Regions from separate parts of the Pseudoalteromonas sp. Ps84H-4 genome, predicted to be linked through region 1. Evidence: predicted binding sites of a transcription regulator. Region 1 holds the regulator's gene; the other holds the start of a gene.
The links. The regulator NrdR, encoded in region 1, represses ribonucleotide reductase genes. The targets are predictions, from matches to a motif close to AAACACNANATNTNGTGTTT.
Positions count from the first base shown of each region.

Region 2: the regulator NrdR is predicted to act here: its motif matches at 1,425-1,444, upstream of nrdA (class 1a ribonucleoside-diphosphate reductase subunit alpha).

Region 1 covers NZ_JAMXSK010000005.1:173,465-180,135, forward strand. The annotation lists gene NH454_RS07320 (hypothetical protein) at 1-269, opposite strand, end outside; gene glyA (serine hydroxymethyltransferase) at 561-1,817, shown strand; gene nrdR (transcriptional regulator NrdR) at 1,925-2,374, shown strand; gene ribD (bifunctional diaminohydroxyphosphoribosylaminopyrimidine deaminase/5-amino-6-(5-phosphoribosylamino)uracil reductase RibD) at 2,377-3,516, shown strand; gene NH454_RS07340 (riboflavin synthase) at 3,521-4,174, shown strand; gene ribBA (bifunctional 3,4-dihydroxy-2-butanone-4-phosphate synthase/GTP cyclohydrolase II) at 4,217-5,332, shown strand; gene ribE (6,7-dimethyl-8-ribityllumazine synthase) at 5,546-6,010, shown strand; gene nusB (transcription antitermination factor NusB) at 6,026-6,436, shown strand; gene thiL (thiamine-phosphate kinase) at 6,481-6,671, shown strand, end outside.
Region 2 covers NZ_JAMXSK010000003.1:188,725-195,395, reverse strand. The annotation lists gene ubiG (bifunctional 2-polyprenyl-6-hydroxyphenol methylase/3-demethylubiquinol 3-O-methyltransferase UbiG) at 1-481, shown strand, start outside; gene NH454_RS05540 (HAD-IA family hydrolase) at 481-1,155, shown strand; gene nrdA (class 1a ribonucleoside-diphosphate reductase subunit alpha) at 1,548-3,833, shown strand; gene nrdB (class Ia ribonucleoside-diphosphate reductase subunit beta) at 3,904-5,034, shown strand; gene yfaE (class I ribonucleotide reductase maintenance protein YfaE) at 5,034-5,306, shown strand; gene NH454_RS05520 (YaeQ family protein) at 5,303-5,830, opposite strand; gene NH454_RS05515 (TonB-dependent receptor) at 5,985-6,671, shown strand, end outside.

The sequences.
Region 1 (6,671 bases):
TTTTGCGTCCATTGTGTTAAAGTCAGAGCACTAATGAATAAAATAAAGGGTTTAAATTCATAGTAATAGCGCGCTCTTCTTTGTTTAATTCGCTGACTTTTTTGATCTCGTCTTCGTGCTTCTGAGCGCATTCGCCATATGTTTGCACCCAGCAAAAATAACACAATACCAATGAGTGTGTAGAGCAGCTCATGAGGTATGACGATACAGGCAATACCTAAAAACAAATAGCAGTAGGGAACAAGTTCATAAATGGGCTTGGCTAACATTGACTCAAAACATCCTTGATCTGGGTTTGTATTACAAGCTTAGTTTCATTGTGCCCATATGCAAACGCATGATGAACTTTTTACGCTAAATCATATTTTAAAAATATATGTAATGTTTTAAATTTATAAATTTTTATTATGTATCAATAAAAAAATATCATTATTAAAACACTGTGAAATAAATTCAATCCCTGTTTAAATATGTTCATCTTTACAAGATAGGCAAAAGTGCGTTTTAAGCGTACAATATAGCCTTCAAAAAATACCATACACGTTGCCTTAGGAGACCCCATGTTAGAACGTAGCATGAATATTTCGGATTTCGATCCAGAGTTATTTGCAGCCATCACTAAAGAGACGGCTCGTCAAGAAGAGCACATCGAACTGATCGCGTCTGAAAACTACTGTAGCCCACGCGTACTTGAAGCGCAGGGTTCTCAGCTTACCAACAAATATGCTGAAGGTTACCCAGGCAAACGTTACTATGGCGGTTGTGAACATGTTGATGTTGTTGAGCAGCTAGCAATTGACCGTGCTAATGAATTATTCGGTACTGATTACGCTAACGTTCAACCGCATGCGGGTTCACAAGCAAACGCAGCTGTTTTCCAAGCACTTCTTCAGCCGCATGATACAGTACTAGGTATGAGCTTAGCTCATGGTGGTCACTTAACTCACGGTTCACACGTTAACTTTTCTGGTAAAACGTACAATGCAATTCAATACGGCCTAAATGACGAAACAGGCGAAATTGATTACGCTCAAGTTGAAGCGCTAGCATTAGAGCACAAACCAAAAATGATCATCGCTGGTTTCTCAGCATACTCAGGTATCGTTGATTGGGCTAAATTCCGTGAAATCGCTGACAAAGTTGGTGCCTACTTATTCGTAGATATGGCTCACGTTGCTGGTCTTATCGCAGCGGGTGTATACCCAAGCCCAATCCCTCACGCACACGTTGTTACTACGACAACTCACAAAACATTAGCGGGCCCTCGTGGCGGTCTAATCGTTTCTGCATGTGGTGATGAAGAAATCTACAAAAAGCTAAACAGCGCAGTATTCCCTGGCGGTCAAGGTGGTCCTTTATGCCACATCATCGCTGCTAAAGCAGTTGCTTTCAAAGAAGCATTACAACCAGAATTTAAAGCGTACCAAGCTCAAGTGGTAAAGAACGCTCAAGCTATGGTTGAAGTTCTTCAAGAGCGTGGCTACAAAGTTGTTTCTGGTAAAACAGACAACCACTTATTCCTTCTTGACCTAATCGATAAAGATATCACAGGTAAAGATGCTGACGCTGCACTAGGTAACGCTAACATCACTGTAAACAAGAACTCAGTTCCGAATGACCCACGTTCACCGTTCGTAACGTCTGGTCTTCGTATTGGTTCTCCGGCTATTACTCGCCGTGGTTTCAAAGAAGCAGAGTCAAAAGAGCTTGCTGGCTGGATCTGTGACGTACTAGACAACATCACTGATGAGTCTGTACAAGCTGAAGTAAAAGAGAAAGTTAAAGCTATCTGTAAAAAATTACCAGTTTACGCTTAATTATTGGTTGAACCGTAATTAAGATAACAATAGCGTTGTTTTTTGCTATTATAAAGGCCGCTTAATAAGCGGCCTTTTTTGTTTTTAATAAACGGAAGCTGAACTCTATGCATTGTCCTTTTTGCACCGCAAAAGATACTAAAGTAATTGATTCTCGACTTGTTGGCGGCGGCCACCAGGTTAGGCGTCGACGTGAATGTAATGAATGTCACGAACGTTTTACCACCTTTGAAGGCGCAGAACTTGTGATGCCAAGAGTCATAAAGCAAGACGGTAGTCGTGAACCATTTAATGAAGACAAATTACTCAATGGCTTGCATCGTGCGCTAGAAAAACGCCCTGTCAGCACAGAGCAGGTCGATGAAGTGGTCAACATTATTAAATCTCAGCTTCGTGCCACGGGTGAACGTGAAATTTCTAGCCATTTAATTGGTGAGTGCATTATGGAGTCACTAAAAAAACTAGATAAAGTGGCTTATGTTCGCTTTGCATCAGTTTACCGTTCTTTTGAAGATATTCGCGAGTTTGGTGAAGAAATCGCTCGTTTAGGTGATTAACTATGTCATTCACAGAACTTGATACGGCTTATATGGCACGTGCCATAGAGCTTGCTAAACAAGGTCGTTTTACTACAACACCAAACCCTAATGTTGGCTGTGTACTGGTTAAAGATGGCGAAATAGTCGGTGAAGGATTTCATCAACTAGCAGGGCAGGGCCATGCTGAAGTTAATGCTCTGGCAGTGGCTGGCGACAATGCAAAAGGTGCCACCGCATATGTGACTTTAGAACCTTGTAGTCATTATGGACGCACACCGCCTTGTGCCGAAGGTTTAAAAGCTGCGGGTGTTAGCAAAGTTATAGCTGCCATGGTCGACCCAAACCCAGCGGTGAGTGGTCGCGGTCTACAGATTTTAGCTGATGCAGGTATCGCTGTAGCATCAGGTTTACTTGAACAACAAGCGCGCGATTTAAACAAAGGCTTTTTAAAGCGCATGGAAACTGGGTTGCCATATGTGATTTGTAAAATGGCTTGCAGTTTAGACGGTAAAACTGCGCTAAATAATGGCCAAAGTAAGTGGATTACAGGGCCTAAAGCGCGCCAAGATGTGCAAGCATTTCGTGCCCAAAGTTGCGTGGTACTCACTGGTGCAGATACGGTTATGACCGATAATGCCAAACTTAATGTACGCATTGATGAGCTGCCATTTGATATGCCAACGTCACTGCCTTTGCGTCAACCTACCCGTGTGATTATTGATTCACAAAATAGGTTAACGCCTGAACTTGCATTATTTAGCATTGAAAGTCCGGTGATTATTTTCACTACATCGCTTGATAAACAGTATCAATGGCCTCACTTTGTTAAACACGAAGTTGTACCAGCAGTTAATAATAAAGTTGATTTATCAGCGGTTTTAAAGCGTCTTGCTGAGCTGCAATTTAACCATATTTGGCTCGAAGCAGGTGCGACCCTTGCCGGTGCATTTGCTGAGCAAGATTTAATTGATGAATACATTGTTTATATTGCCCCTAAGTTAATAGGTGATATGGGCAAAAGCTTACTAAACTTTGCAGAAGTTACCATGATGAGTGATATCACTGAACTGACCTTTACTGATACAGTGATGATTGGCGACGATATTCGCTTAACAGCGACAAAAGCAAAGCAAGCCACACACATTGAAAATAAAGAGTAGCACTATGTTTACTGGAATTATTGAAGCAACAGGTAAAATTGTTGAACTAACACAAAAGCAAGGTGACCTAGCTATTCGTATTCAAAGCACTAATTTGGATATGAAAGACGTTAAGCTCGGTGACAGTATTGCCACCAATGGTGTGTGTTTGACGGTTGTCGCTAAACATAGCGATGGTTTTAGTGCTGACTTATCAAACGAAACAATCAGCTTAACGGGCTTTGCTCACTATAAAAAAGGTCAAACAGTTAACCTTGAAAAAGCCATGCAACCACTTTCTCGCTTAGGTGGGCATTTAGTATCTGGTCATGTTGATGGTATTGCGACTGTAGAAAGTATCAGTCCTAATGCTCGTGCAACAGAGTACTGGCTAAGTACTGACAATGATTTAATGAAGTACATTCCTTACAAAGGTTCGGTATGTATTGATGGTATTAGTTTAACGGTCAACGAGGTCGAGCAAAACCGCTTTAAGTTGACTATTGTTCCGCATACCGCAGAGCAAACAACGATTGCAGAATTTCAAGTGGGTACTCAGGTGAACCTAGAAGTTGACCAGATTGCTCGCTATTTAGAGCGCCTAATAAAAGGGGCCGAACAACCTTCCCGTTCAGACATATCAATGAGCTTGTTAGCACAAGCTGGTTTTATTAAATAAGCAAAGATACGTCACTATTAATCATACTCTCATGGGCACATTATGAATCTACACAGCGCGCAAGAAATTATCGATGACATTAAAGCCGGTAAAATGGTTATTTTAATGGACGATGAAGACAGAGAAAATGAAGGCGATTTAATCATCGCAGCAGAGCATATCAGTGCTGATGCTATCAATTTTATGGCAACACACGGTCGTGGTTTAATTTGTTTAACGATGACGCAAGAGCGTTGCCAGCAGTTAGATTTGCCGTTAATGGTTAAAAATAACGGTGCTGCTTTTTCAACTAACTTCACTATGTCGATTGAAGCAGCGAAAGGCGTAACGACAGGTATTTCAGCAGCTGACCGAGCACGTACAGTTCAAGCAGCTATTGCCAAAGGTGCCGTGCCGAGCGATATCGTACAACCTGGGCATATTTTCCCAATTATGGCGCAACCAGGTGGCGTGTTAACACGCGCAGGTCATACCGAAGCCGGTTGTGATTTAGCTCGTTTAGCGGGTCTTGAGCCTTCGTCTGTGATCGTTGAAATCTTAAATGCCGATGGCACCATGGCACGTCGTCCAGATCTTGAAATTTTTGCAAAAGAGCATGGCTTAAAGATTGGCACTATTGCAGATTTAATCGAATACAGAAACCTAAACGAAACCACCATTGAGCGTGTTGCTAAATGTAAACTGCCAACAGATCACGGTGAGTTTGATTTAGTGACCTACAAAGACACCATCGATGGTCAACTTCATTATGTTTTACAAAAAGGTGAAGTATCGAAAGAAGAGCCAACGCTTGTTCGTGTTCACTTACAAAGTACCTTCAATGATATTTTATTATCTGATCGTAGTGCTGATCGCAGTTGGGGCTTATCGGATGCGATGGCTTACATTGCAGAACACAATGGCGTGCTGGTTATTTTGGGTAAGCAAGAATCAACTGAAGACCTTGAAGCAATGGTAAAAGCATTTGCTGCCGAAGATGCGGGTGAAAATGTAAATCATCGTAAATTCCAAGGGACATCGCGTACTGTCGGTGTGGGCTCGCAGATTTTGGCTGATTTAGGTATTGAAAAAATGCGCTTAATGAGCCGTCCGAAAAAATACCATGCACTATCAGGTTTCCACTTAGAAGTGGTTGACTACGTTGAGGCGCAATCTTAATTAACGCGTAATTTAATTAACGCGTAATTTAATTAAGAGGTTTACTCGTAATTTTATTTAAATTCAATGCGGTTAGCGTTACGAGTGGCCACTAGAGTTAGATTTATTAGCCAGAGTTCAGGTTAACTAGGCTACTTTTATATTTTTGTGGTATTATGCGCCGTAATTTTTGCGCAATCGCAACCGCTTAAACTTATTTTTTAGGGTTATTAAATGAAAATTATTGAAGGTAACAAATACGCACCGGGCAAAAAGTTTGCCATTGTCATTTCTCGCTTTAATGACTTTATTGGTAGCAGCCTATTAGCAGGTGCTGTTGATGAGCTTAAGCGCACAGGTGGCGTATCTGACGACGACATTACTGTTGTTTACGTACCAGGTGCCGTTGAATTACCTTTAGCAGCGAAACGCGTTGCAGCAAAGAAAGAACACGATGCAATCATCGCTCTAGGCGTTGTGATCAGAGGTGGTACACCACACTTTGATTTAGTCGCTGGCGAATCAAACAAAGGTCTTGCACAAGTATCACTTGAGTACGATATCCCGGTTGCATTTGGCGTATTAACCACTGAAAGCATTGAGCAAGCAATTGAGCGCGCAGGTACCAAAATGGGTAACAAAGGTGGCGAAGCTGCTTTAGGTGCGCTTGAAATGGTTAATGTGTTAGACAAAATTTAAGTTTAAGGAATCTCTGTGAAACCAGCAGCAAGACGTAAAGCACGTATCTTAGCACTTCAAGCCGTATACTCTTGGCAGTTAAGCGGTAACCCAATTGCTGATATTGAACAGCAAATGTTAATTGAAAATGATGTGACTAAAATCGACGTCGAATATTTCAAAGACCTAGCACGCGGTGTTGTTGTTAACTGTAAGCAATTAGATGAAATCGTTGCGCCACATTTAGCACGCCCAGCAGATGAGTTAGACATGGTCGAAAAAGCAATTTTACGTCTGTCTGGCTATGAGCTGAAATTCCGTGAAGACGTTCCATACAAAGTAGCAATCAATGAAGGTATTGAGCTTGCTAAAATGTTTGGTGCTGAAGACAGCCATAAGTTTGTCAACGGTGTACTTGATAAAGCAGTTAAAGAGCTGCGTAAGTAAGTAGCCCCGTAAAGGAGAGCCGGCTTGGGCCGGCTTTTTTGTGAATGAAGGAATTTGAATTAATTAACCGTTACTTTAAAGGTCGCGGTATCATCCGTCGTGATGTAAACCTTGGTATAGGTGATGATTGTGCGTTGGTCACTGTGCCAGAAAACTGTCAATTAGCTGTGACAACCGACACATTAGTTGCAGGTGTACACTTTTTTGATGACATTTCTCCTCGCGCCCTTGGGCA
Region 2 (6,671 bases), on a different contig from region 1:
CGGCATCGATATGGGCCAAGAGCCACTTACCGTTGCTAAGTTACACAGTTTAGAAACAGGTGTCCCTGTTGACTATATAAAAGTACCAGCAGAACAGTTTGCGGCTGAGCACCCTGCTCGCTTTGACGTTATTACCTGTATGGAAATGCTAGAACATGTTCCAGATCCTGCGTCTATTATTCGTGCTGTAGCAGAACTTGCTAAACCGGGCGCCGATGTCTTCTTTTCAACATTAAATAAAACACCAAAAGCTTATTTATTTGCCATTGTGGGTGCAGAAAAGCTTTTAAAAATGGTGCCTGAAGGTACCCATGACCATAAAAAGTTTATCAAACCTGCACAACTTATTGCCTGGGCTGAAGAAGCGGGATTAAAAGTAAGAGCCAGCACAGGCCTGAACTATAACCCGTTCTCTAAGCAGTACAGTTTAAATGATGATGTAAGTGTTAATTACATCCTGCACTTTGAGAAATTAGCCTAATGAGTGGTGTAAACGCACCCTCTATCGATTTTGATGCTTTTATTTTTGATCTCGATGGTACGCTCCTTGATACCGCCGATGATCTGGGTCATGCATTAAATCGTGTATTAGCCGATGCAGATATTGCCCCAGTCGCTGAACATATTTATCGTCCTGCAGCTTCAAACGGAGCCAATGCATTATTAGAGATTGGTTTTGGTGATAAGTGGCCTGATGTAGAACAACTGGCTTTACGTCAACAGTTACTCGATTATTACGCTGATGATATTGCCGTACACAGTAAATGCTTCAACGGCATCGAGCAGCTTTTAATTGCACTTGAGCAAAACAATATTAAGTGGGGCATTATGACCAATAAGCCCGGCTTTTTAACTGAGCCCTTAGTGCAAGCGATCCCATCTTTAAGCAATGCTCAAGCCGTTGTCAGTGGCGATACATTAGCTGTTTCAAAACCATCACCGGATCCACTGTTACATACAGCTGAGATCTTAGCGGTTGATCCAACTCGTTGTTTGTATATCGGTGATGCTGAGCGAGATATTCAAGCTGCAAAAGCAGCTAATATGTACAGTGCAACGGCGCTTTGGGGTTACATACCGAGTGTTGACGCTGCGCTTGGCTGGCAGGCAGATTTTAATTGGCATTCGCCAATTGATGGCTTTAACCATATATAGTGTTATTTATTATCTAAAACACCATATATTGTGATCTGATTCACTTTTGAACATTCTTTGATGATAAAAAAATCAGTCGAAATTTATTTTTTAAAACGGTAAATTTTCTGGATCTTGAGTTGATTTCTACAAATTTCGTCGTCTGTGAATGTTCAAAGGTTAATGGTCACTAACACAATGCGCTTATCCAATAGTTATCCACAAAATGGGGCAATTCTATCCCTTGCAAAACAGCGCAGACCACACTATCTTGTGATCTGCAATTTAAACAACACCAGATATTGTGGCTAAATGTTATTCAATTAGCTGCATATAGTGTTTAATAATAATAATTACATAAAGAATACCTTTGTCTTTACAACTAAAATTTCCCAAGGAATACAGGCAAAACTATGAACCAACAGCTATCTGTAAGCAAACGTGACGGCCGTAAAGAGTCACTCGATCTAGATAAGATCCATCGCGTAATCGCTTGGGCCGCAGAAGGTCTGAATAATGTGTCTGTCTCACAAGTTGAATTAAAATCACATATTCAATTTTATGATGGCATTCGCACCGACGACATTCATGAAACAATCATCAAAGCGGCAGCGGATCAAATCTCAAAAGATACGCCTGATTATCAATACCTAGCTGCTCGCTTAGCTGTATTCCACTTGCGTAAAAAAGCGTATGGCCAATTTGAGCCACCACGTTTATATGATCACATTACAAAATTAGTTGAAGACAAACGTTACGATCAGCATTTACTTGTCGACTACACAGAGCAAGAAATCGATGAGTTAGACTCATATATTGATCATAATCGTGATTTAAACTTCAGCTACGCTGCTGTAAAGCAACTTGAAGGTAAATACCTAGTTCAAAACCGTGTTACTGGCGAAATTTACGAAAGTGCACAGTTTTTATATATTTTAGTTGCTGCAAGCTTATTCTCTGATTATCCAAAAGAGACACGTCTTGATTACATCAAGCGTTTTTATGATGCAGTGTCTACATTTAAGATTTCATTACCTACACCAATTATGGCCGGTGTTCGTACACCAACACGTCAATTCAGCTCATGTGTATTGATTGAATGTGGTGATAGCCTTGATTCTATTAATGCGACATCGTCTGCGATTGTTAAATATGTTTCGCAACGTGCTGGCATTGGTATTAACGCGGGCCGTATTCGTGCCCTTGGTAGCCCTATTCGCAATGGTGAAGCTTACCACACAGGTTGTATTCCGTTTTATAAACACTTCCAAACTGCGGTTAAAAGCTGTTCACAAGGTGGTGTTCGTGGCGGTGCAGCAACGTTGTTCTACCCACTTTGGCACTTAGAAGTTGAAAACCTTCTTGTCCTTAAGAACAACCGTGGTGTTGAAGACAACCGTGTACGTCATCTTGACTACGGTGTACAGTTCAACAAATTAATGTATAGCCGCTTAATCAAAGACGATTACATCACATTGTTCAGCCCGTCAGATGTACCGGGTCTATATGATGCATTCTTTGAAGATCAAGCGAAATTTGATGAGCTATATGTTAAGTACGAACAAGACGAGTCAATTCGTAAAAAACGTATTAAAGCAATTGAGTTATTCTCAATGTTTGCTCAAGAGCGTGCAAGCACAGGTCGTATTTACTTACAAAACGTTGACCACTGTAATACACACAGCCCGTTTATCTCGACTGTGGCGCCAATTCGTCAATCTAACCTATGTTTAGAAATCGCATTACCAACTAAGCCACTTAGCAATGTAATGGATGAAGAAGGTGAAATTGCACTTTGTACGCTATCTGCATTTAACTTAGGTGCGATTGAGTCGCTTGATGAGTTAGAAGAACTTGCTGAACTTGCAGTACGTGCCCTTGACAACTTACTTGATTTCCAAGACTACCCTGTTCCTGCGGCTAAAAACGCAACGATGGGTCGTCGTACGCTGGGTATCGGTGTAATTAACTTCGCATACTACCTTGCTAAAAACGGTAAACGTTATTCTGATGGTAGTGCTAATGCCCTAACTCACAAAACGTTTGAAGCAATTCAATATTACCTAATGAAAGCATCAAACGAGTTAGCGAAAGAACGCGGTGCGTGTCCTAAATTTAACGAGACAACGTATTCTCAAGGCATCATGCCGACAGATACTTACAAGCGTGACCTAGATCAGTTCTGTAATGAGCCACTTCATTTAGATTGGGATTCTTTACGTGCGAGCATTAAAGAGCACGGTATGCGTAACTCTACGCTATCTGCATTAATGCCATCAGAGACATCATCACAAATCTCTAACGCAACAAATGGTATTGAGCCACCACGTGGTCATATCAGCGTTAAAGCAAGTAAAGATGGTATCTTAAAGCAAGTAGTTCCAGATTATGAAAACCTGAAAGACAACTATGAGCTACTGTGGGATATTCCTTCAAACGATGGTTACCTACAGCTTGTTGGTATTATGCAAAAATTCGTTGACCAAACGATTTCTGCAAACACTAATTATGATCCATCTAAGTACGAAGGCGGTAAAGTACCTATGAAGGTGCTATTAAAAGACCTACTGACTGCTTATAAACTTGGTGTGAAGACCTTGTACTACCACAACACACGTGATGGTGCATCGGATGCTCAAGATGAGCTAACACCAGAGGTAGAAGATGACGGTTGTGCAGGCGGCGCTTGTAAAATCTAATTAAATTAATAACATAACAAAAGCGGGCTCATTTGCCCGCTTTGTCCTGACTGTTTTTTGAGAAATCACTATGTCATATACAACTTTTAGCCGAAACCATAATAACCAATTACAAGAACCGATGTTTTTCGGCCAAACTGTAAACGTGTCACGTTACGACCAACAAAAGTACCCTATCTTCGAAAAGCTAATTGAAAAACAATTATCGTTCTTTTGGCGTCCTGAAGAAGTTGACGTAAGTAAAGACCGTCTTGACTTCCAAGCGTTACCGGACCACGAAAAACACATCTTTTTAAGCAACTTGAAATATCAAACCTTGCTAGATAGCGTGCAAGGTCGTTCACCTAACGTTGCGTTACTACCCATTGTGTCTATTCCTGAGCTTGAAACTTGGATTGAAACATGGGCGTTTAGTGAAACAATTCACAGCCGTTCATACACGCATATTATTCGTAACGTTACGCAGTCTCCTGAGCTTATCTTTGATGATATCGTCAGTAACGAGAAGATCAGTGAACGTGCTGATGCGGTTACCAAATACTACGATGATTTAATCAATATGATTTCTGTTTACAATCTATATGGTGAAGGTAAACATGTGATCAACGGTGAAGAAGTTAAAGTCAGCTTATTTGACCTTAAAAAGCAACTTTACCTAGCTATGATGTCGGTTAACATTCTAGAAGCTATTCGTTTCTATGTAAGCTTTGCCTGTTCATTCGCGTTCGCAGAGCGTGAACTAATGGAAGGTAATGCGAAAATCATCAAGCTTATTGCCCGTGATGAAGCGCTCCACTTATCTGGCACGCAACACATTCTAAATATCATGCAAGAAGGTAAAGACGATCCTGAAATGGCAATCGTTGCTGCACAATGCCGTGAAGAAGCGATTCAGATGTTTGTTGAAGCTGCTGAGCAAGAAAAAGATTGGGCTGAATACTTGTTTAAAGATGGTTCTATGATTGGCTTAAATAAAGATATCTTATGTCAATATGTTGAATACATCACAAATGCGCGTATGACAGCGGTTGGCTTACCTGCACAGTTCGAAAGTAAGAGTAACCCTATTCCATGGATCAACTCTTGGTTAGTATCAGACAACGTTCAAGTTGCTCCACAAGAAGCTGAAATTAGCTCTTACCTTGTAGGCCAAATTGATTCTCAGGTTGATGCATCAGATTTTGGTGACTTCGATCTGTAATGAGCACTAACACTACTGCAGAGGTTATCCTTGCAGGAACAGACAGCCAGAGTCTCGAATTTGATTCTGGCTGTTCATCTCTCCTTGAATGCCTAGAACAACACAAAATAGACGTCCCCTACCAATGCCGTGAAGGTTATTGTGGCGCATGCCGCGCTAAATTAGTCGAAGGTGATGTGAATTATAACCAAGAACCACTTGCGTTTGTTCGCTCAGGTGAAGTGTTGTTGTGTTGTAGTAAACCCAACGGTAAGGTAAAAATTGAGCTTTAATGCCACACAAGATCGTTTGTTTGGTAGAAGTTTTCTTTGTCTGAGACACTCACTGTTTGTTGATCTATCGTTACATCCCACTGTAAGTTTTTAGTCAAATGGCTCGCCAATTGCTCAATAAAGTTTCCATCAAAGGCAATTAAATGGCTATTATTTATGAGCTCTAATTGATGCTCATATTCTTGTAACCACTCATTGTTTAGCGTAGTTACTACCCATAGTTCGTCGACACGTTTAGCAATTTTACTCAATATTGTAAAATCAGGTTCTCCAACTGCTAGCCACATTTCATAATGCTCATCAAGGGCTTTAATTGACACATCTGGCTCACTACTTTTAAGCCGTGCGTTCATGGTTGCCATTTTATTATGAGAAAATAAGCAGTAGCTTAAAAGCTTTAACACAAAATGTTCATAGCTTTCTTGCCTATCACATGCCGTGGTGAAAACCTCTTGGTGATTTCGCTGTTCGCGCAAATCTGCAATAGTAAAATTGGCTTTAAAAACACGATTCTTATCAGACATAACGAATGTCCATCTAACTGAAACATTCTAAGTATAGTTTACGGTGTAAAATTCGCGACTTAGTTTAAAGTTATAGTATAACGTTATTGCAGATAAAAAATTGCAGTGTTATATTATATCACAACACTCAACAACAAACTTAGAAGTAGTAATAATGAAGCAAATTTCAATTCTTTCTAGTGCTGTTGCCGCTGCGCTGTTCTCTCAATCAACAATGGCTGCTGTGATCACAGGTCAAGTATTAGATAAAAATCAGCAACCTATCAGTAACGCTGAAGTTCACGTTCATGGTAAGTCACAAAGCGTTGTCACTGACAAACAAGGCCAGTTTAAAATCGATGTAGATAACAAAGGCCAATTACACATCAGCAAAGATGATTTTATCGATAAACGTGTTGAAATTAATGGTGACAATCAAAATCTAGTTATTACTCTCACGCCAACATCTGTAGAAACAGTTGTTGTCTATGCTTCTGCGCTTCATAAAAATAGCCTTGAAATGATCTCACCCGTTAACGTATTGGCTGGTGATAATCTTAAAAATAAGGCTAAGCCGACCTTAGGCGAAACACTAAAAGGCCTACCTGGTGTGAATGCTAGTTATTTTGGCCCAGTTTCATCAAGTCCAATCATTCGCGGCTTAGATGGTCCGCGTGTGAAAATCACTCAAAATGGCCTTGATAGCAGTGATGCATCACGTATTGGCCCAGATCACGCAACATCAAATGACAGCCTAGCCGCTGAACAAATTGAAGTGTTACGAGGCCCTGCTACCCTACTTTACGGCTCAGGTGCGATAGGTGGTGTGGTAAATGTTGTTGATAATCGTATTCCTACCGAC